3 regions of the Zhongshania borealis genome follow, and region 2 is predicted to be linked to each of the others. Evidence: predicted binding sites of a transcription regulator. Region 2 holds the regulator's gene; each other region holds the start of a gene.

Region 1 (10,068 bases), on a different contig from region 2:
TTAGAGTTCATCTCGTAGGCGCGCTGGGTTTCGATCATATTCACCAGCTCTTCCACTACGTTGACGTTTGAACCTTCAAGGGCGCCCTGTTGAATACTGCCGAGTCCACTCAGGCCTGGCGTACCGGTTTGTGGCGAGCCACTAGAGGCAGACTCCACATAGAGATTTTCACCGCGGGCTTGCAAGCCCGATGGATTGATAAAATCGGCCAATTGAAAACTGCCAACTTGCACTGGCGAAGCACTACCAGACAATACCGCGCTAACCACACCGTCTGAGCCAATAGTCACACTCAAGGTGCCCTCAGGAATTGTCATTCCGGGGTCAACAACGTTGCCGGTATTGGTGACGATCTGGCCCTGATCGTCGAGCTGAAATGAGCCGTCGCGGGTGTAGGCAATGCTGCCATCAGGCATTTGCACCTGAAAGAAACCCTTGCCTTCAATGGCCACATCCAAGGAGTTACTGGTCTGATTCAAGGTACCTTGCTGATGAATTTTTTCTGTAGACACAACCCGCACACCGGTACCCACATGCATACCGCTGGGTGAACGCGTTTGCTGCGACGTTTGGCCGCCGACTTGACGCATGTTTTGATAGAGCAAGTCTTCAAAAGACGCTCGGTCGCGTTTAAAACCAGTGGTGTTTGCGTTTGCAAGGTTGTTACTTACGACTTGCATCCGGGTTTGTTGGGCATCGAGACCGGTTTTAGCGACCCAAAGTGATGAATTCATAAATAACTCCTCATTATTCCATGCGCATTAAGCGGCTGCCGGTTTCTGCAACCGTTTCGGCAGTGCTCATTGTCTTGACTTGCATTTCAAATTGTCGCGCCAGTGAAATCATAGTGACCATGGCGTCGACGCTATTCACGTTTGATGCTTCTAGATTGCCAGAGCTAATGCGTATATCTGCAGACGTTGGCGCAACGCCACCGTCGCGCATGCGCATCAAACCGTCTTCGCCCTTTTGCAACTGATTTGGCGCGGCATCGACCAAGCGAATTCGGTCAACTGTTGCCAGCGATTCAGCGCCCTGACCTAGCGGCACAATGGAGACTGTTCCGTCTTCACCAATCATCAAGCTTTCGTGTTCGGGTATTGCCACTGGGCCACCGTCACCCATTACCGGCTGACCGGCGCCATTGAGCAGCATGCCGTCGCTGGTAATATGAAAATCACCACGGCGGCTATACGCTTCGCTACCGTCTGGGGCGGTGACCACAAACCAGCCTTTGTCACCGCGAATGGCAACGTCTAGCTGACGGCCAGTGGCCATAATCGAGCCCACTGAAAAGTCAGAGGTTTCGCCCTGATAGACCGAGTTATAACGCGTGGCCATGCCTGGACCTTCAACCTGCTGAGACAAGACATTCTGAAAATCGCCACGAAAACCCGCCGTGCTCACGTTCGCCAAATTGTTGGCGTTGGTGGTTTGGGCCAGCTGCGTATTCTTTGCCGCTGTCATGCCGAGATACAGTAATCTGTCCATAAAAACTCCCGATTAATGGCGACCGAGGCCGCCCTCAATTAACGGATATTGATAATTGCTTGGGTAACTTGGTCAGCGGTCGAAATCATCTGGGCGTTGGCCTGGAAATTCCGCTGGGCGGTTATCATCTCGACCAATTGTTCGGTGAGATCAACGTTCGAACTTTCTAGCGCGCCAGACTGCAGCAAACCAAAGTTAGATGTGCCCCCTTCGCCAATACGTGGGCTACCAGAGGCAAACGTCTCGGCCCAAGATGTATCGCCCTGCTGCTGCAAACCATTGGGGTTAGTGAAAATCGCCATAGCGACTTTACCCAACTGCGTCGCCTGACCGTTGGTATAGCGGGCGGAAACCACGCCAGATGAATCGACCTCAATGCCGGTTAAACGGCCGGTGGTAAAACCGTCTTGCTGAAGACTGTTCACACCGAAGTCAGCGCCATACTGCGTGCTAGAGGTAAAGTCGAATGACAAGTTCATGTCGGCAGAGCCAGTACCGGGATCAAAAGCCGGGTACGTAATTTGACCACTCGCCGGCGTTTGCAAGACACCGGCACTGGTAAAGCTCAAGGTGTTGGCTGTGCCCACGGCAACATCGTCAACATAAAGCGACTGATTCCAGGTGTTAGCTACCGCGTCCTTGGCAAAATACATGGTGGCGGTATGCTGGGTACCTAATGAGTCATACACTGTTAACGAGGTGGCGTGGTTATAACTGCTCGGGATGCTGGGATCGAGCGGTGTAATAGTGGGCGCCGTGGCGTTCGCGGGCAAATTAACACCAATTTCGGCAAGAGAGGTTTCCTGAGGAGCATTCTCATTCACTTCAAGCTGAAGATCAGTGAGTGAACCGGTCGAGAAATCACCGTTACCAGTTGGTTCAAAAACTTGCAAACGCTCTAAACTGTTGTTCACTACATAGCCGTCTGCATCGACGCTAAATGCACCCGAGCGGGTATAGGTCACACCGCTTGAGCCCTGCAGGGTAAAAAAGCCCTCGCCGCTCACGGCCAAATCAAGATTATTACCGGTAAAGTCGACATTGCCCTGGGAGAACTGCTGGGTAATCGCATTCACGCGCACCCCTGAACCCGGCGTTGTTTTCGCAACATCATTATTCGACGTTGCATAAACATCGGCAAAGGCAGTTCTAGAGCCCTTAAAGCCAGTGGTGTTGACGTTGGCAATATTGTGAGCAGTCACATCCAAATGCGATTGCGCTGCGTTTAAGCCACTAAGTGCGGTACTAAAGCTCATAATATAACTCCTGCAAAGGAAATAGTTTTGTCATTGTCTGAATAGCGCAATCGCAACTCAGCTAATCTCTTTAATGTCTGACAGACTCACGCTACCCATGCCCTGCACCTGAACCTGCGGACTACCGCCGCTTACCGGTACACTCACGCTAAGTACTTGGCTGCGCATTTCGGTGCTTAAGGCTTCTACGTTATTGCCATTTAAATAATTCGCTCGGATTTCGTAATTGCCTGGTGGTAAACGCTCGCCGTTCAAACCGATACCATTCCATTCAAAATTAGTGGTGCCTGCCGCTTGCGGACCCATTGGCACTTTGGCAATTACCTCGCCAGTGGGCGCCATAATTTCAATATCTAAGGCGGTGGTACTGGTGGCCAGATTAACTTGGCCTTGCACGCTGCCACTGCTCTGCAGGGATGCAACGCTCGACTCCACCAAAACGTCTTTACCAATCAACGCAGAAGAGTCCAAAAGCTGAGCGGAATACAAGGAGCCAGTCAGGGTACTGAGATTTTCATTCATCTCGCTGATGCCACTAACCGAGGTTAGCTGCGCCATTTGGCTAATAAATTCGGTGTTGTCCGTTGGTTTAAACGGGTCCTGAGATTTAAGCTGTTGCAGCATTAAGGTCATAAAATCGTCTTGATCTAATGACGAGGCATCTTTTTTTGCGGTGCTAGCAGCGTTTTGTAACTGCAATTGTTCAAGTGTGCGAATTTCCATTACTCAGACTCCTACTGCTGGCCAAGCTGCAGAGTGCGCAGCATCAGGGTTTTGGTGGTTGAGAAAACTTCGGCGTTATTCTGAAAAGAGCGCGACGCCGACATCATATTGGCCATCTCTTCCATGGTGTTTACGTTTGAGCCGTAGATATATCCGTCGATGTCTGCCTGCGGATGACCAGGCTCATAACGTTTCATAATTGGCGCATTACTTTCTACTACGCCAGATACCGCCACCCCCGCCACTTCGCGCTGTTGATCTAAAACAGTCGAGAACACAGTTTGCCGCGAACGGTAGGCCTCCGCCTCGCTGCCCGCCACCGATTCAGAGTTGGCCATATTGCTAGCCACGGTATTGAGCCGCATCATTTGCGCGTTCATCGCTGACGCGGCAATATCCAATGGATTAGCCATGATTTATCGACCTCCCTGCAGAATCGATTTAAGTCCGCTTAGGCGGTTACCTAAAAACTGTAATGTGGCTTGATAACGCATTGCGTTATCGGCAAATTCGGCTTGTTCAATATGCGTTTCTACTGTGTTGCCATCCAGCGATGGCTGGTAAGGCTGGCGAAACTTTAGCGACGCTGATAAGGCATCGGCGGCGCCATCGGCGCGGCGTTGATGGCCGGCGTTGGTCACCTTAAGCGACAGCATCGGCTGGTCACCGGCAGCGGCCGAATTGGATAAGGCCGTGCGGAAATCAATATCTTGAGCCTTGTAGCCAGGGGTATCGGCGTTAGCAATATTCGCGGCCAAGACTTCATTGCGCTTCTGCCGCAAAAACAGTGCTTGCTCGTGTATGCCTAGGGCTTTATCAAAATTAATCGCCATTTTCTTTCCGTGTTGCTAAAGTTATGCGCTTCGCTGCCGTTAAACGGATTAAGCAAGGAATCTCTGCTTTTCACCGCGTTTGCAATGGATCAACGCAAAGGCCGTGCCACATAATTTTATTGTTGTTTTTCAATACCTTAACAACCCATCCCAGCCCAGCCGCCAAAATAACGGCAAGACCTTGCCGCTAATCGGCAAAATTCCGGCAGGCCTTATCCGCTTTTCCATCATAAGCATGTAGTTTTAGCCTCGGCGCATTTACTTATAGGCTGGCACAGGCATTGCAGAGATTGGCTTACCGACAAATCTTTGACGTGAGCAATTGTTATGAGTCGACTTTCCGCCGCAAACAAAAAAGCCGCTCTGAGCCACACCCTTGTGCTCGGCGCCGCGCTTTGCCTGTTTAGCTGCGCAAGCGCCGCGTCATCAGAGAGTCACAGTCGAATTGCGGCTACCGCCGAAGCCTATATTGCTTCTCGCCACCCTTGGCAGCAGCTGAGCACCAAGATTACTGTTCAAAATCTTGACCCCCGTACACAGCTCAGTCGATGCCCAGCAAAGCTCGAGGCCTTTTTGTCCAACGGCGCGCGAATCAAACGCCGCACTACCGTCGGCGTGCGCTGCACTGCCGGCGCTAAGCCCTGGAAGATTTATTTACCGGTCACCGTAGAAGCCTTCGCTAAAGTCATGGTTACCAAGCATCCGATTGCCCCCGGCAGCACAATTACCGCTAGGGATGTCAGTTGGGGAAAACGTGATATCACCACCCTCGGTTACGGTTATTTACAATCATTAGGGGATCAAGGCGGCTACCAAAGCCGACGCAGCATTGCCCAAGGCGCAGTCCTCACCCCGAATATGGTCTCCGCGAGTAGCATTATTAATAAGGGGCAACGGGTTCAGCTGACCAGCAACGACGGCCCGGTCAGTGTCAGTATGATGGGAATTGCCCTGCAAGACGGAGCATTAGGCAAGCGAATTTTGGTTAAAAACCTGAATTCTGGCAAGCGTTTAGAGGGCGTGGTTGCTTCAGATAACCAAGTGCTCCTAAATTAGCACCACTGTGCTCTATGCTACTTAGGATAAATGACAATTCGTGCTAAAGTTTTAGAAGATAGTGCCGATATAACAGGCGAACGCTATTTAAAGAGGATGTAACAATGGTTGACCGTATCGATGGCTCATCGCTGAGTCAGGCCCGCAAGCTAGACAGTGGGCGTACCGGTGCCAGCAAATCAGAAGGCGCCGAAGCCAGTACCGCAGCTGCCAGCACCGCGAAAGCGTCAACAGTGGATACCCCACTGCTTGAGCGCACCCGCGATCAGGTAAATAGCAGCGACGGCATAGACCGCCAAAAGGTTGAAGCGATTAAAACCGCTATTCGCAATGGCGAATTTAATATCGACGCCAATAAAGTGGCGGCCGCGCTAGTCAATATGGAAGCCCTAACAGGCAGCTAATATGAACGATGAGCTGAGCGAAGTACTACAAAGTATTCACAGCGAAGCCCTGCGCTTAGAAACGCTGCTGGCCGACGAAGCGCTTATTTTAAAAGAGGCCAGAGAGCCAGAGCGCCTGGAAGCACTCGCGCAGCAAAAAATGGATTTAGTGCAAAACCTTGAATTGCTAGAATTGCGCCGCAGTCAGCTGCTCAGCAGTGGCAATATTCAAGACGAAGCGCTTTGGCAAGAAGCCTTAGGCGTACTTAGTCGCTGCCAAGACATGAACAATCAGTCTGGAGCCAGCATTAGCACCCAAGCCCGCTACGGCAAACGCGCACTAGATATCCTTGGCGCAACGAACAATGAGGTCCCGCTCTACAGTCCCGGCGGCGAGACCAATAGCACTCTTGGCGGCCAACGCCTTGGCAAAGCGTAAACGCCAAGCCATTCCCTAACCCTCAGCTAATAAAGACTTTTCCATATAAAGGTGGTTATCCAATACACCGTTATAGGTTTTATTACGCTTCACAATGTTAAAGCCCATCTGTTGATACAAGCGCAAAGCGCCAACATTCAATTCTGCAACATCTAAACTCAGTACCGAATATCCCAATGTTTGGGCTCGCGCAGCCATGAAGTTAATAAGCTTTGCGGCAATGCCTTTGCCTCGCCAATCTGGGTCTACGACGATATGACATAAGTAATAACAACCTTTGCGAGGTGGTTTAACCAAGCGCAGCTCAAATAACAGGCCTTTTAAAATTCCCCGCCAGCCATACTGGCTAAATATCGCCTTGGCATTCCCTATAAAGGTCGCATCGTGACTTGGTTTGTCGAATCCGCCGATGGTCGCGATCACCCTCCCGCCATCTTCATATACAAAGTGGTGGCGATGGCTGAACATAGTGGCTGTTTTGGCAAATTCAGTGGCTAAGAAGTCGCTAATATGGGGACCATGCGCCTGATTAAATATATGTTCAAAGGCCACCGGTCCAGACAAAAACACCAATGCAGTGGCCGCTGCACTGTCAGCACTCTGCGCCGCTCTTATGCTCATGTATTCACCCTCGAATTTTTATTTCACCATAGCCAATTTGGCTTTATATACCATACTTCATATGTGCACTCGGGTGATTCGGCTTATCGGCGGTATGCATGACCATGAAAAAGCACTATGCTGAAATTCGAGATATTCTGCACAATAGTTTTTAGCCCAGCCGTATTCAACCTGCCACTTATTAAACAGCGTAACTTAAGCTATAAACAATTAAAGAGTGTAGCAATGACCAATAGCCAATCTGCACAACTTGTTATTTTCGGCGGCACCGGCGACCTCGCCCTGCGTAAACTGCAGCCCGCACTGTATAAATTACAGCGCGAAGGCTTTTTAAATAATGTCTGTTCTATTATTGCATTGGGTCGCGCTGACCGCAGTAGCGAAGACTACCGCGAGCTGGTAAAAACCAAAATGCGCGAATTTCTGCCCGCGCATTTTTGGGACGATCAACACTGGCATAAGTTTGCCGCCAAACTCAGCTACGTCAGCTTAGACGTAAATACTCTCAAAGACTATCACCAGTTGAGCGAGGCGATTCACGACCACGCCGACGCGACCACTGTTTTTTATTTAGCCACCGCGTCAACTCTATACAATAGTATTTGCCGCAATTTACACAGTATCGGCATTGTGAATGAGCACTCGCGGGTCGTTTTAGAAAAGCCCCTCGGTCACGATTTAAAGAGCTGCACGGACATCAATCACGAAGTACTGCAGGTCTTTCCTGAAAAAAACATTTTCCGCATAGATCATTACCTCGGTAAAGAAACTGTGCAAAATTTATTGGTGCTCCGCTTTGGTAACGCACTTTTCGGACCGCTGTGGAACAGTCAGTATATTGATAATATTCAAATCACCGTGGCCGAAGATATTGGCGTTGAGGGACGCGGTGATTTTTACGCCAAAACCGGCGCCCTGCGCGACATGGTACAAAACCACCTGTTACAACTGCTGTGCTTAGTTGCTATGGAGCCTCCCGCCAATCTTCGCGCCGACACCATTCGCGACGAAAAAGTTAAAGTGCTGCAAGCTCTGCGGCCAATAACAGCCAGCAATGTGAAAGCCAAAACCGTGCGCGGCCAGTATGGCGCAGGTGCGGTGAACTCGGCGCCGGTTGCCGCCTTCCTTGATGAAACCGGCTTTGAAGACAGCGAAAGCACCGAGACCTTTGTCGCCTTGCAAGCCGACGTGCACAACTGGCGTTGGGAAGGCACACCCTTTTATTTGCGTACCGGTAAACGCCTGAGCCGGCGCTTTTCCGAGATTGTGGTTGAATTAAAAAAACACCCCTTCAGTCTTTTTGAAGGCGACCCCAATGACTTGCCCAACAAACTGGTGATTCGCCTGCAACCCGAAGAAAACATCACCTTATACAAGGTCAATAAAAAACCAGGACTGAGTAGGCAACTGAAGCTCGAACAGGTCGGTCTCAATATGGATGCCGATTTGCACGATGAATTGCAGGCCCATGAAGCCTATGAACGCCTGCTACTGGATGTATTAGAAGGTGACCAAACCCTATTTATGCGCCGCGATGAAGTTGAAGCCTGCTGGGCCTGGGTAGACGGTATTATTAGCGCCTGGCAAGAAGCGGGTATCAAGCCTAAAACTTATGCAGCAGGCTCTATGGGGCCGAATGCCGCCCTCGCCCTACCGGAAAAGAACGGCCGCAGCTGGCATGAATAAACGCAGTGCCTCTCAAAGATAGCGCAGTTCATTATGTGCCGCGCTGATAAAGACGCTTCAGCATACTCAAATAGCCGGCGCGGTCTTTTTGCAAGGCCGCTTCGCTCGGCACAATCCAACTACCGCCAACGCAGCTCACACAAGGCAACGCTAAATACTCTTGGTAGTTAGCCTCAGATATACCGCCGGTTGGACAAAACACCGCGTCTGGAAATGGCCCAGACAGTGATTTTAATAACGCAACGCCGCCAATCGCCGCCGCGGGGTACATTTTAAATACCCGGTGCTCTTCGGCCATTGCTGCCATGATTTCTGTCGCGGTGGCAACGCCGGGAATATAAGTGGTTAGGGTTTTGTGCGCCAGCATCGACAGCTCCCGCGAAAAGCCAGGGCTAATAACAAAATCGGCTTCATCGACTGCACGTAACATTTGCCGCCGATTCAGTACCGTGCCCACGCCGATTAAGGCATTGGGCATGAGGTCTTTACAAAGTTTCACCATTTGCCAAGCATCGGGGTGACGCAGGGTAATCTCCACTGCCGGCACCGCGGCCTCGGCAAAAAGCTCAGCGCAAGCTTTGGCGTGATCTAAAGATGTAAATTGCGCAACCGCCATCACCGGCGCGGTTTTCTTAACGACCGTTAGTGCGTCGTGCATTGCTCGCCTCCTATACTACAAACGAAGACCTACTCTACACGCCAAGCCCAACAGGGTCGACAGGCACCAAGGTCAGCATTTAATCCAGTGTGCGCTTATAGCGAAGCATAGCAACACCGCTCGCCACAACCATAAACAGCAAGATGGCTGCGAGGTCGTAGCGCAATTCAGCAAACTCGGCGCCTTTGAGCATGATGCCTCTGACCACCCGTAAAAAATGCGTCAGCGGTAAAACCTCACCAATCATTTGCGCCCAATACGGCATGCCGCGAAATGGGAACATAAACCCCGATAAGAGAATGGAGGGCAGAAAGAAAAAGAAGGTTAATTGCATTGATTGAATTTGCGACTGCGCTATGGTCGAAAACGTAAAACCCAATGCCAGATTGGCAACAATAAAAATCGCCACACTCAAGACTAACAAGGCGATACTGCCGACAAAGGGCACAGAAAATAGCCAGTGCGCTACCAGCAAAACAATCACGGTTTGCACCGAACCCACGCCGACATAGGGAAGAATTTTGCCAATCATGACCTCAAAGGGTGAACCCGGCATGGCCAACAAATTTTCCATGGTGCCCCGCTCTGTTTCGCGGGTCATGGCCATACCGGTGATCATCACCAAGGTCATGGTAAGAATCACGCCCAGCAAGCCCGGCACAATATTGTATTGGGTGATACCCTCTGGGTTGTAGCGTGGATGAACCACTAAGTCGATGGTGCTCGTCGCCCCGCGCAGATGGGCCAGTGGGCCGGTCAAATCTTTTGCCAAGGCGCTATTAACAATGGTACTTAAACGCCCCAGCGCATTGGACGCCGCGACGGGGTCAGTCGCATCTGCCGACACCAGCAGCTGCGGCCGTTCCCCACGAATTAACTGCCGAGTAAACCCGGCGGGAATTTCAACAACAAAAACCACCTC
Region 2 (10,068 bases):
TCGCCCCAACATCCAGCACCACCGTTACTTTGGTAATGGGCGACGCACTGGCCATCGCCTTACTCGAAGCGAGAGGCTTTACCGCCAATGATTTCGCACTATCGCATCCAGGAGGCGCATTGGGCCGGAGACTCATATTAAAAATCGACAGCATAATGCATACAGGCGACAGCATCCCCAAAATCACTTTGGGCAGCGCGCTGAGCGGCGCCCTACTGGAAATGAGCAGTAAAACCTTGGGGATGACAACCGTCGTTGACCAAGATGGCGTGCTAGCCGGCATTTTCACCGATGGCGACTTACGCCGCGCCATAGACCGCGGTATCGATATACACCAATGTCCTATCGATGACATTATGACCCGCAATTGTCGTACCATTAAGCCCGGCATGATGGCTGCCGAAGCGCTGCGTATTATGGAAGACAATAAAATCACGGTACTGGTTGCCGTAAACGACAGCGGCCAACCTGTTGGCGTCATACACACCCACGACCTGCTCAAAGCCGGCGTTGCCTAGGGAAATCACCACAAATATGCACAGCGTGATTGAGAAAGCAAAAACCATCAAACTATTGGCGATGGATGTCGACGGCGTGTTGACCAATGGCAGCCTGTACTTTGGCAATAGCGGCGAAGAAATGAAGGCCTTCAGTATTCTTGACGGGCTCGGCATCAAACTATTGCGTGACGCCGGCATAACGCCAGCTATTATCACCGGCCGCTGCTCTGAATTGGTAAAACGCCGCGCCGGTGAGTTAAAAATTGAATTGATCTATCAGGGCCGCGAAGACAAGCTGGTTGCCCTTGAGGAATTGCGAGCCGACCTCGGCCTCGAAATGAAAGACATTGCCTACGTCGGCGACGACCTTCCGGACTTATCGGCCATACGCCAAGCTGGGCTTGGCATTACCGTTGCCAACGGTCATGAATTTGTTGCCCGCCACGCAGACTGGCAAACCCGCGCTGCCGGCGGCAGTGGCGCTATTCGAGAGGTTTGCGAGCTAATTCTGCAAGCGCAGGGCAAGCTCAATAATGCCTTGGAGCAATACCTCTAAAATGAAACAAATAAAATTCACCGTATTTTCTGTGCTATCGGCCATTACAGCAATGGCCGGCACAGTGGTCTACCTCACCCAGTACAGTGAAAGCGGCAAATTAAGCATTGTCGAGCGCTTTGAGGCAATGCCCGACGCCGACTCCCACTTAAGCCAAGTCGACGGCATTAAGTACAGTCGGGACGGTGAAATTGCCTACAAATGGCGCGCAAGCAGCGCTGAACGACTAATTTCCGACGGCTCAATATCATTGCAAGACCCATTTTATATCGGCAATATCGCTGACCAGCGCCCGTGGACTGCCAGCGCCAAGGCAGGAAAGCTCTCTCAAGACGGCGAACAGCTGACCTTACTCGACACCGTGCTTGTCAAAGATTTAATTCGCCAAGCGCAAATCAGTACCGAATTACTGAGAATAAACTTGGATAGCAGCGAAGTGACTACCGACCAGCCATTAACGCTATCGCTACGCAATGGCAAAACGCGTTCCGTTGGCCTTAAAGCCAGTATGAAAAATGAACGCGTTGAACTCCTCGACCAGGTAAAAGGCCACTATGACCCCATATAATGCCGCGCTAATAGCTAGCTTTCTGTTCGCCATCAGCAGCTCAGCGCTAAGCTTACCCGACGATCGTAAGCAGGCTATTAACCTGAGCTCTGACCGGGCTATTTACGAGAACAACCAAGGTGTTTATGTTGGCAACGTCAGCATGAGCCAAGGTTCACTGAAAATTCGCGCCGACAAACTGACCATCATAGAATCGGATCGTAAAGTTGAAAAAGTCGTTGCGGAGGGCAGCCCCGCCTATTTCGAGCAGCAGCCTCGCGCCGAAGAAGGCGTTGTTATCGCCAGCGCCCAGCGGATTGAATACAGCCTAGCGCAAGAAGAAATTCTTCTTGAAAAAAATGCGTCAATTACTCACCAGGGTTCCAAAATTTCTGGTGACCGCGTGGTTTATAGCGGTCGCAAGCAAATGGTGATCGCCGACGGCGGCACCACCGAAAAAGAAAATCGCGTAAAAATGACGCTGCAACCGCAAGCCATCCCCGACAGCGAACAGCCCGAAAGCAACAAAGCGAATGAGGCTAGTGAGCCGACCCCAGACAATGCCCTCAGCGGAGAATTGCGCTAACCATGCCTGTTTTGCAAGCAAGTAATCTCGCCAAGGCCTATAAGGGTCGCGAAATCATCAAAGATGTCTCTCTCACCATAAGCAGCGGCGAAATTGTAGGCTTGCTAGGTCCAAATGGCGCGGGTAAAACCACCTGTTTTTACATGATTGTGGGCATCGTCAATGCCGACCGCGGCACCATACGTCTCGACGACCGCGACCTTACCAAACTGTCGATTAACGGACGCGCGAAAAATGGCGTGGGCTATCTGCCACAAGAGGCCTCAATATTTCGCAAATTAACCGTCGCCGATAACATCATGGCGATTCTTGAGACCCGTAGCGACCTCAATCGCAAGCAGCGTAAAGAAAAACTTGAGTCGCTACTGCAAGAATTCCACATAACACATATTCGAAGCTCAATGGGAATGGCACTTTCTGGCGGCGAACGACGCCGGGTTGAAATAGCGAGAGCACTGGCCACAGAACCCAGTTTTATCCTATTGGATGAGCCCTTTGCCGGCGTTGACCCGATCTCTGTAAATGACATTCAAAACATCGTTAAACACTTGCAGGCTCGGGGTATTGGCGTACTCATTACTGACCACAATGTTCGCGAAACCCTCGATATATGCGATAAGGCTTATATCGTCGGCGAAGGCCGTATCGTTGCCGAGGGCGACGCCAATACCGTGCTAAATAATCAGATCGTTCGAGACATATACCTCGGTGACAAATTCACCTTATAACGCCGACAACCAACAAATGAATCGGCACAGGTATTGCAGGCAATGATTGTCCCGACTACACTGAGAGAGAGGCATAATTATTGCCGGTAGGGCAAAAACAGCTTGCTCGTGTTACCACTCTCTTGTTGTAGAAGACACTGCCTATGAAACAATCGCTACAGCTCAAAGTCGGTCAAAGCCTGACAATGACACCCCAGCTGCAACAGGCGATTCGCTTATTACAACTTTCCACCCTCGATCTTCAGCAAGAAATTCAATCGGCACTAGATTCTAACCCCCTGCTCGAAATCAGCGACGACAGCGATGATTTTGAAGTGAATACCGAGCCCACCTCTGCCGAACCTAAGAAAGCCGAAAAAAGTAGCGATCAAGAAACCGAGGCCCCCCAGCCTGAGGCAGATACTGAGTGGGCCGAACGCAGCGATATCCCCGACGATTTACCCGTAGATAGCCAGTGGGACGACGTCTATCAGTCCAGCGGCACCAGCAGTGGTTCTGGCAGCGGTTCGGCGTCAGAGGACAGTGATTACAGCAACGATTACCGCAACTCCAGCGCAGATACTCTACAAGACCACTTGCGCTGGCAGTTAAATCTTAGCCGCCTGTCCGATATCGATCGACTGATTGCCGAGGCCATCATCGACGCCATTGACGATAACGGCCGACTCACGGTAAGCGCCGAAGATCTCGTAGACGGTTTTGCCAGTGACGAAATCGAAATCGAAGAATTTAATGCGATTTTACATCTGATCCAGCAGTTTGATCCGCCAGGCGTAGCTGCGCGCGATTTGCAAGAATGCCTGTTAATTCAACTCAAGCAACTACCACCAGACACACCGCTAGTTGAAGAAGCCCGTCTTGTTGTTAGCCAATATATGGCGCAATTGGGTAATCGCGACTATAACCAAATAATGCGCCGCTGCCGTTTGAAGGAAGAACAGCTCCGCGACATTATAAAACTGGTTCAGTCTCTCAACCCAACGCCCGGCGATAGCATTGGTGCCGACGACACCGAATATGTTGTTCCCGATGTGTTTGTTAGCAAAAAAGAAGATCGTTGGCTGGTAGAGCTAAATCCCGACATTGCACCTAAAATTCAAATTAATGCGCACTACGCCGCGCTGGCCAGAAAGAGCAGTAATAGCAGTGACAACGACTATATTCGCGACAATTTGCAAGAAGCGCGCTGGTTTATTAAAAGTCTGCTTAGCCGCAATGAGACTCTAATGAAAGTCGCCACTAAGATTGTCGAATACCAACGCGGCTTCCTAGAGTACGGCGACGAAGCAATGAAACCCTTGGTGTTACACGATATTGCTGAAGCTGTTGGTATGCACGAGTCCACTATTTCCCGCGTAACAACACAAAAATACATGCACACGCCACGCGGTATTTTTGAACTAAAATACTTTTTTTCAAGCCATGTATCTACCGATACCGGCGGCGAATGCTCATCTACGGCCATTCGTGCACTAATCAAAAAACTGGTGGCGGCAGAAAATCCCCGCAAACCCTTAAGCGACAGCAAGATCACCGATTTACTGGGTGAACAGGGCATACAAGTCGCCCGTCGCACCATTGCAAAATATCGAGAATCACTGGTTATTCCGCCCTCTAACGAGCGGAAACGACTGGTATAGTGGCAGTGCCCCTGTTACGGTCATTGTCGTCATACACGCGCCGTGAGGCGCTAGTTATTTTCAGCGATGAAGGAGCAAAATATGCAGATTACTGTTAGTGGTCATCACGTTGACGTCACCCCGTCTCTTCGCGATTACGTCAATACTAAGCTCGGCAAACTTCAACGACATTTTGACAACATCACCAATACCGACGTCACTCTGTCCGTCGAAAAACTGATCCAAAAAGCCGAAGCCACTGTGCACGTTGCCGGCGCCGACTTATTTGCCACTTGTGAATCAGAGGATATGTACGCGGCAATCGACAGTTTGACCGACAAGCTCGATAGACAACTGATAAAGCACAAAGAAAAAACCCTGGGCCGCTAAGGCCCCTGACCTAACCCACTGTTGCAAGAAACCATGATACTCAATTCCATTCTTACCTTAGGACGCACCCATAGCGGTGCGTCTATTACGAGCAAAAAACGACTTCTCGAATTTATTTCGGCAGGCATTAGCGCTGACAACAGTGAATTTGACGCCGATGAATTATTTAATGAATTACTTGCCAGAGAGCGCCTTGGCAGTACTGGCATTGGTCACGGAGTAGCGATCCCGCACTGCCGCAGCAGCCGCTGCACCGCCATCACCGGAATGTTACTCAAACTCGACCAAGCTATCGATTTTGAAGCTATTGACGACCAACCCGTCGACCTCGTATTTGCACTTATCGTTCCCGCAGAAGCGCACGACGAGCACCTCAAAGTGTTGGGCGCACTGGCCACCGCGTTTAATGAAGAAGAATTCCGCAGCGGCCTGCGCAGCGCAAGCTCCGACCAAGCCCTGCTAGACCGAGCTCTGCAAGCTTAGTATGGAACTCATCATTCTCAGCGGCCGCTCTGGATCAGGCAAAAGTACTGCGCTCCACCAACTCGAGGATGAGGGCTTTTACGCGATCGACAATCTTCCCGTGTCGCTGCTTCCAGAGTTGGTTCGTGAGCTTTCCCAAAGCCCACTCAAAGTACACAAGCAAGTTGCCGTCTGTATCGACGCTCGCAATTCCCAAGACGGCCTAGCGCGCTTCAAAGGGCTCTGCGAGCAAGTTCAGCAACATGCTCGCCTACGAATAGTTTTTCTCGATGCCGCAGACGACAAACTCATCAAACGCTTTAGCGAAACACGCCGTCGCCACCCGCTAACAACTGACTCCCTGCCACTGGCCGATGCAATTAAGCTTGAGTCACGGTTACTGGAGCCGATTGTGGTCGAAGCCTCGCTGGCCATCGACAGCAGCGATATGACGGTACACGAGCTGCGCGCCGCTATTCGCGACCGCATTCTTGGCGTTGACGCCAGCCGCCTAGCTGTGCAAATTAAATCCTTCGGCTTTAAACGCGGCCTGCCGATCGATGCAGACCTAGTCTACGACCTACGGATGCTACCTAACCCGCACTGGCAAGAAAATTTGCGCAGCCTTACTGGCAAGGACCAGGCGGTGCAGGAATTCCTTAGTGGCCAAGCCGACGTCCAGCTAATGCGCCGCGACATTTTGCAGTATCTGCAAACTTGGTTACCCAAAATAGAAGCCAGCAACCGCAGCTATTTCACGGTTGCCATTGGTTGCACCGGTGGCCAGCATCGCTCAGTATATATGGCTGAATCCTTGGCTGAGGCAATGCGCAGTAGCTACCCAGACCTCCAAGTTCGCCATCGCGAACTCCAGAACTAGAGGCGACACGATGGTCGAAGCAGAAATCAAAATCATCAACAAACTGGGGTTACACGCCCGCGCTGCGGCCAAGCTCGTTGCTACTACTGGCGCATATAGTTCAAAAATCACGCTTGCTATTGGCGACAAAAGTGTCGACGGAAAAAGTATTATGTCAGTAATGATGCTCGCCGCCAGCAAAGGCAGTGACATTACGGTGCGCTGCGAAGGTAGTGATGAGACGGCAGCCCTCGCTGCAATACAAGACCTGATAAATCAACGCTTTGGCGAAGGAGAGTAATAAAGTTTATTTTACTCGCGATTACTCTGTGGATTGTTGCGCGACGCGCTTTCAAGGATAATTGCCCAGACTTCTTACAAATCCATTACGGCTCAGGCTAGGGATAGGTATGGCCCAGACTGCAGACAAACTACAAACCGAGAGCCAACTCAAAACCCTCAATGACGCTTTGGGTTCCGGCGGATTCCTGCAAATTCGTCGCATGCTAAACGGCCTGCCCCCCGCAGACGCCGCTCACCTCATTGAATCAACGCCACATAAGATCCGTAGTGTCTTGTGGCAGCTTATCGACACTGAAAATGAAGGCGACATCCTTCAACATCTCAATGACGAGGTGCAGAGCCAATTTTTGCGGCAGATGGACGCCGAGGAAGTTGCGGCCATCACCGAAGGCCTCGAAGCCGATGACATCGCCGATATTCTCCAGCAATTGCCTGACCGGGTTATTCGTGAAGTCCTCGAGTCCATGGACCACCAGGACCGCCTTCGCGTAGAACACGTATTGTCCTTCGACGAGGACACTGCCGGCGGCTTGATGAACACCGACACGATCACCGTGCGGCCAAACATCACCCTCGATGTCGCGATGCGTTATTTACGACGCCACGAAAGCCTGCCAGAGATGACGGACAGTTTGATTGTCGTAAACCGCAACGATCAATACATCGGCATACTGTCACTACGTAAGCTATTGGTGTCTGACCCCAGCGTGACGGTGAGGGAAATCATGGACACCGAGGTCGAACCGATCTCTGCGGACATGTCCTCCAAAGAAGTCGCCACCCTCTTCGCCCGTAATGACTGGGTATCAGCACCCGTCGTTGGCGAGAATAGTCTACTACTTGGCCGAATCACTATCGATGACGTCGTTGACGTTATCCGTGAAGAATCTGACCACTCGCTGATGAGCATGGCCGGTTTGGACGAGGACGAAGACACCTTTGCCGCCGTATTCACCACAGCGCCACGACGGGCAATTTGGCTGGGAATCAACTTGCTCACGGCCTTCATTGCCTCAGGGGTTATTAATTTATTTGAAGCCACTATCGAAAAAGTCGTCGCCCTCGCGGTGCTTATGCCTATTGTCGCTAGCATGGGCGGTGTCGCCGGCACCCAAACCTTAACGGTGGTTATTCGCGGTATGGCGCTTGGCCACATCAGTCGAGATAACAGCCGCTGGCTAATTAACCGGGAAATATTAGTAGGCGCAATAAATGGCGCGCTATGGGCCTTAATAGTGGCGGGCGCGACTACTATCTGGTTTGGCGATCCCTTAATGGGCGGTATTATTGCCGCAGCCATGATTATTAATCTCGTCACCGCGGCACTGGCCGGCGCCGTGCTGCCACTCGCGATGAAATCACTGAATATTGACCCCGCCTTGGCCGGCGGTGTGGTACTGACCACCGTCACCGACGTCATCGGGTTTATGTCTTTCCTCGGGTTAGCCACCTATTTTTACGCCTAATAGCAACGGATTTTAATGTGACTGAAGCAACGCCAGAGTCGGAACGCCCTAGTAAAACGGCGGTAAAAAAAGAAATGCAAGCCCTGCAACAAATGGGGGAAAAGCTGGTTAAACTCAGCAACAACGAGCTAGCGAAAATACCCATTCTCGACGAGCATTTAGCGGAAGCCTTAGTCACCGCGAGGCGATTGACCAGCCGCGAGGCACTGCGCCGCCAGCTGCAATACATTGGCAAACTCATGCGCGACATTGACCTAACTGAGATTGAAGCCGGTTTAGCTAAGCGTGAAGAAGGCCAGCGCGAACAAGCCCAACAATTTCACCGCCTAGAGCTACTGCGCGATGAATTGGCAAACACGGGCGTAAGCGCCATTGAACAAGTGTTAGTCGACTACCCGCAAGCCGATCGCCAACGCTTACGGCAATTGGTCATGCAGATAAACAAAGATGCCCAAGCGAAAAAACCACCTGCGGCTAAGCGTAAATTATTCCAATACTTGAAAGAGCTTCAAGCCGCCAAAGCGGCGAACTAAACCTTAAATTTATAGACGGCGATGCTGGGCAACCGGCATTCGCTTACGAAGTGCAGCCTGTTCCTCAGCATCATAAGATGCAATAACACAGCCAGCGCCTAAACCTGCCTCTGCCAACACCCGCCCCCAACTATCGACCACAACGGAACCCCCCGAGGTTTGTCGTTTGGCATCATGTATACCGCCTTGATTAGCCGCCACCACAACACATTGATTCTCAATTGCCCTAGCACGAACCAAGGGCAGCCAGTGGGCCCAACCAGTACTACGGGTAAATGCCGAAGGCAATGCAATGATATCTACCTCGAGGTCCTGCATAGCCCTAAATAATTCGGGGAACCGCAGGTCGTAACACACCGCGATACCTAGGCGACCCAATTCAGTCTCAAGTACCGCCAGACTGTCACCTGGTGCGTAGGTATCAGACTCGCGGTAATGCCCCTGGCTGTCGCCGACCTCAGCGTCAAACAAATGTATTTTGCGGTAGTAACCAAGACAATCGCCATTTGCCGCGTAAACAAAACTCGTTGCGTAGATTCGCCCATCGTCGGCGGGAATAGGTATTGTCCCGCCCACGAGAATTAGCTGGTAACGCCTTGCAAGCTCACTAAGAAATGTCTGCAGCGATGCGTCGACCGCCTCAGCCTTGGCGAGCACACCAATTTCTCTGCTCGCAAAAAGCGCAAAGTTCTCTGGCAGGACCGCCAATCGCGCCCCTCTTGCCGCCGCCTCGGCCACTAAGGCTTCGGCTTGCTGCAAATTTTCAGCAAGAACGCGGCTAGACACCATTTGAATTGCAGCTACATTGACGCTCATCACTTAACCCCCGGTTTACCTGCGCTCCGCCCCTGCGGCTCAGAACCATCAAGGCTTTCATCGTCAAAGATATTTTTAAAGGTCAGCTCCGGCTCCTGAATTGTTCCCGAAATCTCGTACACAGCGCTGGAAAAACTGTCCATTTGCTCTTCAAATACCTTGCTAACCACATAGACACCCGCAGCCGCGGGTAAGCCGCCTACCAGCGCAGCCACCCAAGGCAAATTACTGCCCACTGGCAGGGTTGCTACTAAACGCAGATCAGGCACCTCGGTGAGCAAATTGATCCCGCCGGTCATTTGGAAACGACTCGAAGGCCCATGCACATCTAATGGCGACGACAATGCCAACTGCCCCTCAGCCAAATTGATGCCGCCGCGCATACGATCAAAGTAGATACCTTTTTTAAACACGTCGCGAAAATCGAACTTCAAGCGCCGCACAATATTAGCCATATTAAAAATACTAAAAATACGCAGCGTGCCGCTGGCCGCATCCGAGGTTTTTAAAAACCGACCGTCTTTAAAGGAGAAACTAAACTCGCCTTGGCTATCAGCGAGTGCCCATGCTGCCGGGGTACCGAACCACTGAAGATTTAAATCAAAATTACCACGCCGCGTTTCCATTACTCGAGGGTAGGAAAAACTTTCTAAAACATCACCCAAGTCGCTAATACCAAACTGGCCTTGCAACTGAGACGAGA
Region 3 (10,068 bases), on a different contig from region 2:
GCGGCGCAACCTTTGACGCCTGTGTGCGGTTTTTGAAGGAGGATCCTTGGGAGCGTTTGCGTAAATTGCGTGAAGCCTTGCCCAACACCAAGCTGCAAATGCTGGTACGCGGTCAGAATCTTTTGGGCTACCGCCACTACGCCGATGATGTTGTGGAGGCGTTTATTAAAAAATCAGCTGAAAACGGCATGGATATTTTCCGCGTTTTTGATGCGATGAACGATGTGCGCAATATTGAAACGGCTGTTGGCGCGGTCAAAAAATCAGGTAAACACGCGCAAGGTACAATCTGCTATACCACCAGCCCTGTGCACACAACGGCCAAATTTGTTCAGCAAGCGCGAGACATGGTGAACATGGGCGTGGATTCTATTGCCATAAAAGATATGGCTGGATTGCTCACGCCCAGTGCGACCTCGGAGCTAATAGCGGCACTTAAACAAGAAGTCAGCGTACCGCTGGCGCTGCACTCTCACATGACCTCCGGCTTAGCTGGATTGTGCCAGCTGAAAGCAGTCGAGGCGGGGATCGATATTATCGATACCGCAATGTCGGCATTCGCGAATGGCACCAGCCATCCTGCTACTGAAACCATGGTTGCGGCGCTTAAAGGCACTGACCGCGACAGCGGTTTAGATTTGCCGGCTCTGCAAAGTATTGCGACTCAGTTGTGGGAAGTGCGCAAAAAATACCACCAGTTCGAAAGCGAATTTACCCGCGAAGATGTGGGCGTGCAGATTAACCAAGTGCCTGGCGGCATGATGTCGAATTTGGCGAATCAGCTAAAAGAGCAGGGTGCCTTACACCGCATTGGCGATGTGTTCGCTGAAATCCCTGCGGTGCGTAAAGACCTTGGGTATCCTCCCTTGGTCACGCCGACCTCGCAAATTGTCGGCACTCAAGCGGTAATGAATATTCTTGCTGACAAGCGTTACACCACGATTACCAATGAGGTGAAACGCTATTTGCAAGGCCATTATGGTGCGGCGCCTGCGGCGGTAGATAAAGATCTTCGAGCTCTGGCCATTGGTAGTGAGGATGTGATTGATGTGCGTCCTGCGGACCTAATATCGCCTGAACTAAAAAAACTACGTGAGGATATTGGTGCTTTAGCCAAGTCAGAGGAAGACGTCCTCACCTTTGCAATGTTCCCAGACCTCGGTCGTACATTCTTATCGGAACGCGAAGCTGGCACGCTAGTACCGGAAGTCTTGGAGCCGATTGGTCAGGGCGGATCACGGCCCGTGACTGAGGGCGGTGCGCCGACAGAGTTTGTCATTGACGTACATGGTGAAAGCTATCAAGTTGCGATTACCGGTGTTGGGGTTAAGGGCACTGGTAAGCGTCATATCTACATGACCTTAGATGGCATGCCAGAAGAAGTGGTGTTCGAAGCACTCAACGAATACAAGGCCGAGGGTGGCGGTAGCCGCAGCTCTGCCAGCAAGCCGGGCCATGTTAGTACTAATATGCCGGGCAATATTGTAGAAGTGCTGGTCGCTGTCGGTGATATTGTTAAGTTGGGTCAGGCAGTGCTAGTGACCGAGGCCATGAAAATGGAGGCCGAGGTACAAGCACCGATAGCAGGTAAAGTTGTCGATATCTTTGTGAAGAAAGGTGATCGTGTAACGCCGGGTGAAGTTCTGATCGAAATTGAAGCGGTCTAGCAAGCAAGGCCACTTAGTTTGAGCTAAACCGAAAAGCCCACTCATTCTTTGAGTGGGCTTTTTTAATTTTAGGGGAAGGTGCTAAAGCGTTTTCAGGTACTCGATAATCGCTTTGCGCTCTGCGTCGTTTAGTGCATCGGTAAAGTTGTGACCGCCATTGCCGTTACCCAAAATACGGCTGTCGTAAATAAGCCGTTTATCGAAGGCATCAGGGCTCGGATCAGGAATGCTGATTAATCCTGCCCAGCTCAGTGTGCTATTCAAATAGCTTTGTGCAAGCTGGGTTAAAGATGGCCCTTTGTCGTCTACCGGGTTGCAGTTGCTTAGGGGATTGCCTGGCATATCTGCGCACACTAGCTCGTCGTGTTGCCAGCCAACGGCGTTGTGGTCGTAAGCGGCCATGCTTTGATCAAAGCCCTTCACTGGGCCGTCTTGCTGTATTTTGCGCTGCCAAATTGCAGGTCGTTTGCTGGAGTCTAGCAACTGCGCCAGGGTTGGCACTGAACCATTGTGGAAGTAGGGCGCCGTGGCCCAAATACCGTATAAGGGCGGCGCTTGATAGCCGATGACGTCCTTCTCCCAACCGCACAGGCCTTGGGGGCGGCTCTCAATGGGCAACAAGTCGTCTAGCGCTTCGCTTAGTGGGTCTTTGTTCTCTGGTGCCACCCAACCCTCGACACCGTCGGTGTATCCCCAGTATGTGGTGTCCCAGCCCTTACGCAGTGTGGGGGTGAGCATGTCGGAGCGGGCACGGTCGGTGTTAATGACGTTCAGGGGCGAGATATGTCCGGCCACACCCTCTAAAACCGGCGATTCTAGGAAGTTAATATCGTTGGCAAATCGCGGTGAATATACGCCGTGGCAGGAGGCGCAGGAGCCATTGCCGCCAAGGGGTTTGGGGCTATCGGCATTGGCTTCTTCTGCCCACAAGTCTTTGTTGTGGAATAAAATGGCGCCTTGCTCTGCGAGGCTAGTATTTACCGCGCCGGGGTATTCTGGCGATTCTAGTGATAGGAAATAGGCTTCTAGATCCTGGTCCCACAATTCGATGCGAGTGCGATAGGGCACACCGTCTTGAGAAAATATTTCATTAAGTTCGCCCGGACCCGCAGCCATAATGATTCGTGTGCTGTCATTCGAAATCCCTGCGTCAAAAAACTTGCGAGGGCGCATGCCCATATTCCACCAAGGCGGTGTGTCTTGGGTGTGGGCAAGGGGGTGCGCTACATCCATTACACCCTGAGCGCTGCCCCCGGTTATGGTTTTTAAGGGGTTTGGGTTTACACCTAGGGAGTCGTAATCGAGCAGTGTGATTAAAAACTCAAAGGCGCCTACCGCATTGTTTTGGCCACGTTGTTTGATACCAATATTAAAGACCGCATTTATATCGAGTGGTGGCAGGGCGTCTTCGGCTAGGGCTAGGCCACTAAAAGGCGAGGCGTCTTTGCCCGACATGAGTACATCGTAATTATTATTGCCGGAGCCGATATTGTTCATACCGATGTGCACGCTTTCGCCTTGGCGTGGGTCGCCAACCTGTCCGCCGTGGCAAAGAAAACAGGCTGCGCTGCCGATGGTGCCAGTCCAATTTCCGTTGGCGTCTTTATTTTGGCGCAGGCCTAAAGGCAATTGGCCGGAGCCGCCATTGCTTTGGTTGGGGTCTTCGCCATTGCGTGGGTAGGGGTTGTCAAAGGGCGCGTAATTCATCCCATAGCGTAGGGTATACAGCTCTTCAAAATTATCGGGCCGGGCGTCTAAACCCCATTTCTGCCAAGTATTATCAAATTCTTCGGCTGAGACTTCGCCTACCGGCAATTCGTCGATTAAAAATTGCAGGCCGCGATCACGGCGGCTTCGGTATTCGCCGCAGGTTTTTGCCTGCTGCTCCTCCGCTGGCAGATTGGCGTGGCAATCCTGCCAATAGGCATTAAAAAATACTACCTTACCTTGATTAACGCCAGGCTGAATTAAGCTGCGGGGATCCGGTGGAAGAATGGCGTCGTCACTTTGATTCTCGCAAAATTCTGACCAGCGATGCGCGGCACGTCGACTGCCGAGCAGAGGTAATTCCTCCGGTACGGCGCCACCGCTTTGCAATACGCAGCTCGATGGATTGGCCCAACAGTTTAATAAACTCGTCATTTCTTGGTAGGCGGTGCTGCCGACAGGCCAATTTTTACCGCCGCTGTGGGCTAGAGATTGATCTGAATTCATGGTTAAAAGGCGATTTGTCGCGACACCTTTATCAAGTGCCTGCCATGCCTCAAAGGTGTTGATGTAATCGCTGTTGCTGCTGCTCGCCAGCATAAATAGTTTGCCGTCGTCAGTGTCGGCGATACCGCCGGGAATATGGCAGTTGCGACAGTAATCCATGCGAACTGAAATTCGTTGAGCAAAAAATGCTTCGGTGCTGGCGAATGTATTGTCCTCGCCATTTTCTATCGGTGGTGTATTAACAGCGCCCTGAGGCTCGCCTGAACTGCCCCCGCCACATGCGGCGAGGCCAGCTGTGATGGCGAGTATGAAAGAGAAACGGCGCAGTGGGTCGCGAATAATGCTCATTTTATAATCCTCAAGATCGGTGCTGCCAGCAAGGGTGCTGATCTCGCCTTGGGTATTGCTCTTATTATTTTTAGACTTGTACGCTGAGAACGCCGCTGATATTTAGCCTTGTTATTGATGTGTGGCCAGCGAGCTCAATTTGCATACTAATGCTAGGATGTGTCATTAACATACTTATGTACGTTTTGACTGTCAAGTGATAGTGTTTAGGCATGAATAGTCCACATACATTGCCATCCGAGGCCCGAGCGCCGCAGCAGCTGCGTGGCAAAGCCCGCTTTGAGAAAATTCTCGCGGAGGCCGAACAGGTATTGCTTGCTAAGGGGATTTCCGGCTTTTCCATCCCAGAGCTTGCCGAGCGACTGGCGTATACTCGAACGAGTATTTACCATTTTTTTCCGACTCCCTACGCGGTATTGAATGAGCTGACGCGACGTTATCTGATAAAACTAGAGGAGCATGTCGAGGCGGCTGTGCAGCAATTAGGGGAGCTGACGTGGCAAGAAATGGTGTACAAAATTACTGAGGCGGTTGCCGATTTTCACAATAGTAAGCCGGTGGGGCGAATGTTGATTCTTGGCGCGATGGCCAGTGATGAAAGCAGCAAGGCGCTAGAACTCACCATTGAGCATTTAGGTGGTCAAGTTGAAACTTTAATGGCGGCGGTGAATGTGCTGTTGCCAGCATCCAATCCGAATGCGCGAGCACTGACGGTTGAGCTTGGTACGGCGTGTTTACGTTTGTCTTATCACTTTCATGGTGTCATCACACCCGAGTACCAGCGGGAATCTGCACGCGCCATGATTTCCTATCTGAATAATTTCGCGAGCCCGGAGTCGACTGCACTGGCCAATATACCGTCTCGCTGAAGCGTTATATTGGAATTTACGTATGAGGGCATTTGTGCTTTCATACGATCTGCGCTTCTTCGAGCGCAAAGTATAAATATGTTGCCAATGATGTTGGTATAGCTTGCTAAGGATTGGCAGCAAAATTAGACAATTTGGAGTGTCGTTATGTATTTCCCGAAGATTTTTGTTGCTTCGGTGCTGAGCTTCTCAGTGCTGAGTATGACTGCGTGTTTTGAAAACAGTAGTAAAAGCAATACCCCGTCAGTAGATGCTGCTATAGCCAGTGAAAAAGCGAAAATGGCCTTGTACGGCGATATTGACGCTGAGAAAACCAAAGAGGTTGGAGATAGCCGGCCCTCATTACTTTTAGATGATGAGGAATTGGACTATGCCGGTTTTGGCATGGTGGTTTCGGAATCGGAGATTGCGGAAACCGCCGTTGCGCGCGCGGAATCTGATTCGTCGAATAATCAAAGCGATGTGGTTGACGACAAAGTGTCCTTGGTTACCAATGTATTGGTCGAGGACGGCGCAAGTGTGAATCAGTTGGTAAACCGAAGCATAGAAGGTATTGAGGCCGCCGTTGCGATCGTAGTTTTAGATGTTGAGTATATTTCAGGTGGCCGTAGCAGTGCTGATATCCGTAATGTATTGCTAGCTGAGCTCGGTTCAGACGCGGATATTTCAGTGCTTCCTGTAGGTAGCAACAGCGGAAGAGAGTTCAGGGTGTCCCTTGCTTTTTGGGAAATCGGTCAAAACTTGTACACATGGGTAGGGGTGTACTCGACGAATTTTGCCGATCAGGTCAAAGCGGTTTACGGTGATGTGAATAACGGTACTGCGGTGACATCAATTTCAGCCGTTAACACCTTTGTTTCTGCCAGCCAAACCTTTACGCAGGTAGAAGATCTAAATAATGCGGCGGATATTTTGTGGGTTATTGATAATTCCGGTTCTATGGGGCAGGAGCAAGACAATCTCGGAAATGGAGTAGATCAATTTTTTGACAGTCTTAATAATGCAGGACTTGATTTTCGTTTGGCAGTAACAACGACAGATGGCGGAAATTGTGATGAGTTATTAACCCTGCCAGATGATGCATCGACGAATTTTATCTCGCCGACAACACCGGACGGCAAAAATCAATGGGGTGACGATTACGATGGTATCGCTCGGCCAGGTACATCAGGTAGCGCAACAGAGACAGGTTTCTATTGCGCAGATAAAGTAGATTTGACTGGCTTCGATCGTGAAACGGCACCAAATATCGTGGTTTTCGTCTCGGACGAACCCGAGAATGAGTCTGTAGGTGAGTCTTTACCATCAGGCGTTTACGGTAGTGGATACAGCCCGCGTGATTTCGATACCTATAAACAAATCTTTACTGATAGCGGCGCAACATACTTTTCTATTACAGGACCCTCGAACGTAGTGCGGCCAACCTTCAATGACCCATATCCTAGCTACACGCCAGATTCCACGTGCTCAGGGGAAGGTGGTAGTGCAGATGGTGGCGCGCATTTCAGAGAAATTGCTGCTGTTACGGGCGGGAGCTCATCCTCTATTTGCGCGCCGTCAACTGCGTGGGCAGTGATGTATGACCAGATAATTCAAACAGCGACGGGTTTAGCTAGTAGCTTTAAACTAGATTTTCCGCCCAAACCGGACTCAGTAAGTGTCACTGTAAACGGCGCAGCCGTTACTAGGGATGCAAGTCATAATGATGGATTTGATGTGCTATATGGCAGCGAAGAAGTCTCCATAGTGTTCTATGGGGAGGCTATACCGACGTCTGGTGATAAAATAGTTATTTCCTATGATCATATTTAGTTTTTGGTGTTCTCAATAACAATTAATGGCATGCAGTTTTTGTATGAATAATTGTTGATACGGTTACTTAATAGATTGGCAAATTGCCCTGTACTCAGGAATGAATGCGGGGCTTTTTATTTGTCAGCACTTAGGAGGTGATTTTTAGAAAGGTAGCTATTGTTATCGCGCGATGACAGGGAATTCTGGGGATGCAGTTTAGCAGCTCAAGGAACTCCCAAGTATGCCGTGGCTACTTGGCTAAACAGAAGTTACCTGAGGATAGTGCGAACATACTGTATTGCTCATTGGCGAGATGGGCGCAGAATAACACCCCTCGCCACAGATGCCGTTAGTTGCGGTAAATAGTTTGGATCAAGTGGTAGCCAAACTGGGTTTTGACTGGGCCGTGTACTTCTAAAACGGCTTCTTTAAAAACCACGTCGTCAAAGGGTTTTACCATCTGGCCGGGGCGAAATTCGCCGAGGTCGCCACCCTGTTTGCCCGATGGGCAATCGGAATGCTTTTTCGCCAATTCACCAAAATCTCCGCCTTTCGCGATTTTAGCTTTAAGATCTTTCGCTTCTTGTTCGGTTTTAACTAATATGTGTCGTGCTGAAGCAACTGTCATTAGACTATCTCCTTGATGCATTTCATGAATTATAACAGTAAGTGAGGTGCTAATTGGTGGTCACTGAGTGACACTGGTGGCTAAATTGCGCCTGAATACCGGCAACGGGCTGCCAAAGTTTTGTCATAGGCATTTGTAACTATATTAAGTGTCTGATTTCAAAGTACAATTTTCATTGGCACAAGCCTTGCTTTTGCCTTGATTATAGCTATGTTGTCACTATACGGATTGTTGGAAACAGATTATGAAATCTAAGATTATCTTAATTGTCGGGGTTGTTGTCTTGCTCTTGGCTGCGGTTGGTGGCACTTGGTTCTTTATGAAAAGCTCCGCGCCGGTGCCGATGCCAACGGGCGCCGAAGGTGAAATGATGGCCGCAGCTAGCCCAGCCCTGAAGGCCCCGGAGTATTACAGTTTGTCGCCGTCCTTTGTGGTGAATTTGCAAAACGAGCGTGGAATGCGCTTTTTAATGATTGAGATCGAGTTAATGTCGCGCCGCGACGATACTTTTAACCGCGTTGAACAATACGAACCCCGAATACGAAACGATATATTACTGTTCCTTAGTAAATTGGATCGCGAGGCAATTGCCACGGTAGAGCAGCGTCAGAAAATTCAGGAAGAGGCGATGGCGGTGATTAACGGCGTCTTAATAGCTGAATCTGGTAAAGGCGGCGTTGACGCGGTGTATTTCACCAAATTCGTAGTGCAGTGAGGTTGATGACGTGACCGATGTACTCGATCCGGAAGAACTCGAAGCGCTGATGGCCGGCGAGGAAGAGAACACTGCCGGGAAAGGCAAGTACAACCTTGCTCGCCAAGATTATGCGGTACAGCGCCTTATTCCCGCGCTATCTTTGATTCAGTCGCAATTCGCCGGCGCGACCAGAGATCGAATGCAGGAATTTGTATCGGCCGTGAGTTCAGTACAAACCGATAAAATTTCGGTGATGAAGTTCGAGGAAATGGTCAATACTCTGTCGGCACCCTGCAGTTTATCGGTAGTGCAGGGGTTGCCGATGAGTGCCAGTTTGTATTTGGCGTTTGAGTCCGACTTGGTTTTTCAGTTGGTCGATCGCTATTTTGGTGGCTCTGGAGCAAGTCAGCAGGGTGATCGAGAGGCTTTGTCAGTTTCCGAATTCAGTTTTATGGAAATGCTGAATACCGCCTTGCTTCCCGATATTGCCAGTGCTTGGAAATCAGTCGTTAAAATCCCGCCGACAATTGCCGCCCAATATAATGATCCACGCATGCTCGATAGCATCAGCGAGGCAGACTCCCTTGTAGCGACACGATTTACTGTAACAATCGGTGAGTTTACCGGTGGTCTTTGGTCTATTGTGCCGTGGAGCGCCATTGATGCGGTACGCGACAGTCTGGGAGATCCGGCCAAGAGCAAAGGCAAACCGTCGAGTGATGATTGGCGAGATCGATTGCTGGAGGGACTTGAGTCTGCACCAATTGAATTAGTGGCGGTGTTAGCGCACACCAAGCTTAGCTTGAAAAAAGTCGCGGGGCTTAAGGTTGGAGATATTATCGATTTACCGTCGCCAGATGAATTGATTTTAGAAGTAGACGGCAAACCCTTTATGCGCGGTCGCTTTGGCAGTCATCAAGGCAATTTAGCGGTGAAACTCGAAGGTCCGGTGCCGAAGAAACGGACCCAGCGCTAAGGAGGACGTATGACAGACGACGTCAATGATCAAGAGCCAGCGGCAGCAGCCGCAAGTCAAAACGAGGCGGTAAGCGCCGCAGAGATTAAGGAATTAAATGAACACACTAGCGCGCAGCAAACAAAGCCAGCAGCAGGTAGTAGCACGGGGAGTGGACGCATGAGTAATGATATGAGCCTCGACATGATTATGGATGTCAGCGTTAATGTCGCCGTGGAAGTTGGCCGAACTAAAATGAGTATTCGCGATATTCGCGAGCTTAGCCAGGGCGCCATTATTGAATTAGATCGTGCCGCCGGTACGCCGCTTGATGTGCTGGTGAACGATACACTCGTGGCGCGTGGCGAAATCGTTGTAGTTAAGGATAAATTCGGGATTATGCTTACCGAGGTTGTGGGCCAGGAAGAGCGTGAGCGTCGGGGATGATAGCGTATTTGGCTAAGCGATATTGTGTACTGGCCGGAATTGCTACGGTAGTGGCGTTGCCAGCCTGGAGCGCAGATTTAGCCGAAACCGCTGAACCGCTCGTGGCGGCTAAATCCACTGGTTCAGCGCCTGTACTGCCAGCGTCGACGCCGAGTATGGCAGAACTTGATATAAGTGGTTTACTGGGCAGTTTGCTGTTGGTGGTACTTTGTATTGTCGCGGTAATGTGGTTGCTGCGTAAAAGCCGATTGATCTCTGGGCCGAGTCAGGCCGGTGTCGCTGTTGTTGGTCAAATACCGCTGAGCATGAAAGAAAAACTATTGGTGGTACAAGTCGGCGATGAGAAATTGCTACTTGGTTGTACCTCCGCTGCTATTAATACTTTGCATACTTGGACTTCACCCCAAGACAGCGATACGCCAATTCCTCAAAACTCCCCATTTGCTAAA

The links. The regulator sigma-54, encoded in region 2, starts transcription at its own class of promoters, with help from an activator protein. The targets are predictions, from matches to a motif close to TGGCACANNNNTTGCNNT.
Region 1: flgA (flagellar basal body P-ring formation chaperone FlgA) is a predicted target of sigma-54. The motif match lies at 4,574-4,591, and genes of this name have one in related genera.
Region 3: ABD836_RS06275 (flagellar basal body-associated FliL family protein) is a predicted target of sigma-54. The motif match lies at 7,697-7,714, and genes of this name have one in related genera.

The regions. Positions count from the first base shown of each region.
Region 1 covers NZ_BAABDM010000001.1:132,784-142,851, reverse strand. Annotated here, with positions in the region: gene flgG (flagellar basal-body rod protein FlgG) at 1-734, opposite strand, end outside; gene ABD836_RS00705 (flagellar basal body rod protein FlgF) at 748-1,491, opposite strand; gene flgE (flagellar hook protein FlgE) at 1,530-2,747, opposite strand; gene ABD836_RS00695 (flagellar hook assembly protein FlgD) at 2,805-3,470, opposite strand; gene flgC (flagellar basal body rod protein FlgC) at 3,482-3,883, opposite strand; gene flgB (flagellar basal body rod protein FlgB) at 3,887-4,303, opposite strand; gene flgA (flagellar basal body P-ring formation chaperone FlgA) at 4,631-5,359, shown strand; gene flgM (flagellar biosynthesis anti-sigma factor FlgM) at 5,464-5,763, shown strand; gene ABD836_RS00670 (flagella synthesis protein FlgN) at 5,765-6,181, shown strand; gene ABD836_RS00665 (GNAT family N-acetyltransferase) at 6,197-6,802, opposite strand; gene zwf (glucose-6-phosphate dehydrogenase) at 7,028-8,488, shown strand; gene eda (bifunctional 4-hydroxy-2-oxoglutarate aldolase/2-dehydro-3-deoxy-phosphogluconate aldolase) at 8,520-9,146, opposite strand; gene ABD836_RS00650 (ABC transporter permease) at 9,226-10,068, opposite strand, start outside.
Region 2 covers NZ_BAABDM010000011.1:58,028-68,095, forward strand. Annotated here, with positions in the region: gene ABD836_RS17705 (KpsF/GutQ family sugar-phosphate isomerase) at 1-518, shown strand, start outside; gene ABD836_RS17710 (KdsC family phosphatase) at 535-1,056, shown strand; gene lptC (LPS export ABC transporter periplasmic protein LptC) at 1,058-1,624, shown strand; gene lptA (lipopolysaccharide transport periplasmic protein LptA) at 1,611-2,189, shown strand; gene lptB (LPS export ABC transporter ATP-binding protein) at 2,192-2,917, shown strand; gene ABD836_RS17730 (RNA polymerase factor sigma-54) at 3,061-4,557, shown strand; gene hpf (ribosome hibernation-promoting factor, HPF/YfiA family) at 4,639-4,926, shown strand; gene ABD836_RS17740 (PTS sugar transporter subunit IIA) at 4,960-5,409, shown strand; gene rapZ (RNase adapter RapZ) at 5,411-6,268, shown strand; gene ABD836_RS17750 (HPr family phosphocarrier protein) at 6,279-6,548, shown strand; gene mgtE (magnesium transporter) at 6,658-8,016, shown strand; gene yjgA (ribosome biogenesis factor YjgA) at 8,034-8,549, shown strand; gene ABD836_RS17765 (carbon-nitrogen hydrolase family protein) at 8,559-9,365, opposite strand; gene ABD836_RS17770 (YhdP family protein) at 9,365-10,068, opposite strand, start outside.
Region 3 covers NZ_BAABDM010000001.1:1,330,874-1,340,941, reverse strand. Annotated here, with positions in the region: gene oadA (sodium-extruding oxaloacetate decarboxylase subunit alpha) at 1-1,667, shown strand, start outside; gene roxC (putative rubber dioxygenase RoxC) at 1,749-4,229, opposite strand; gene ABD836_RS06290 (TetR/AcrR family transcriptional regulator) at 4,442-5,098, shown strand; gene ABD836_RS06285 (vWA domain-containing protein) at 5,246-6,910, shown strand; gene ABD836_RS06280 (peptidylprolyl isomerase) at 7,242-7,520, opposite strand; gene ABD836_RS06275 (flagellar basal body-associated FliL family protein) at 7,765-8,235, shown strand; gene ABD836_RS06270 (flagellar motor switch protein FliM) at 8,246-9,193, shown strand; gene fliN (flagellar motor switch protein FliN) at 9,203-9,619, shown strand; gene fliO (flagellar biosynthetic protein FliO) at 9,616-10,068, shown strand, end outside.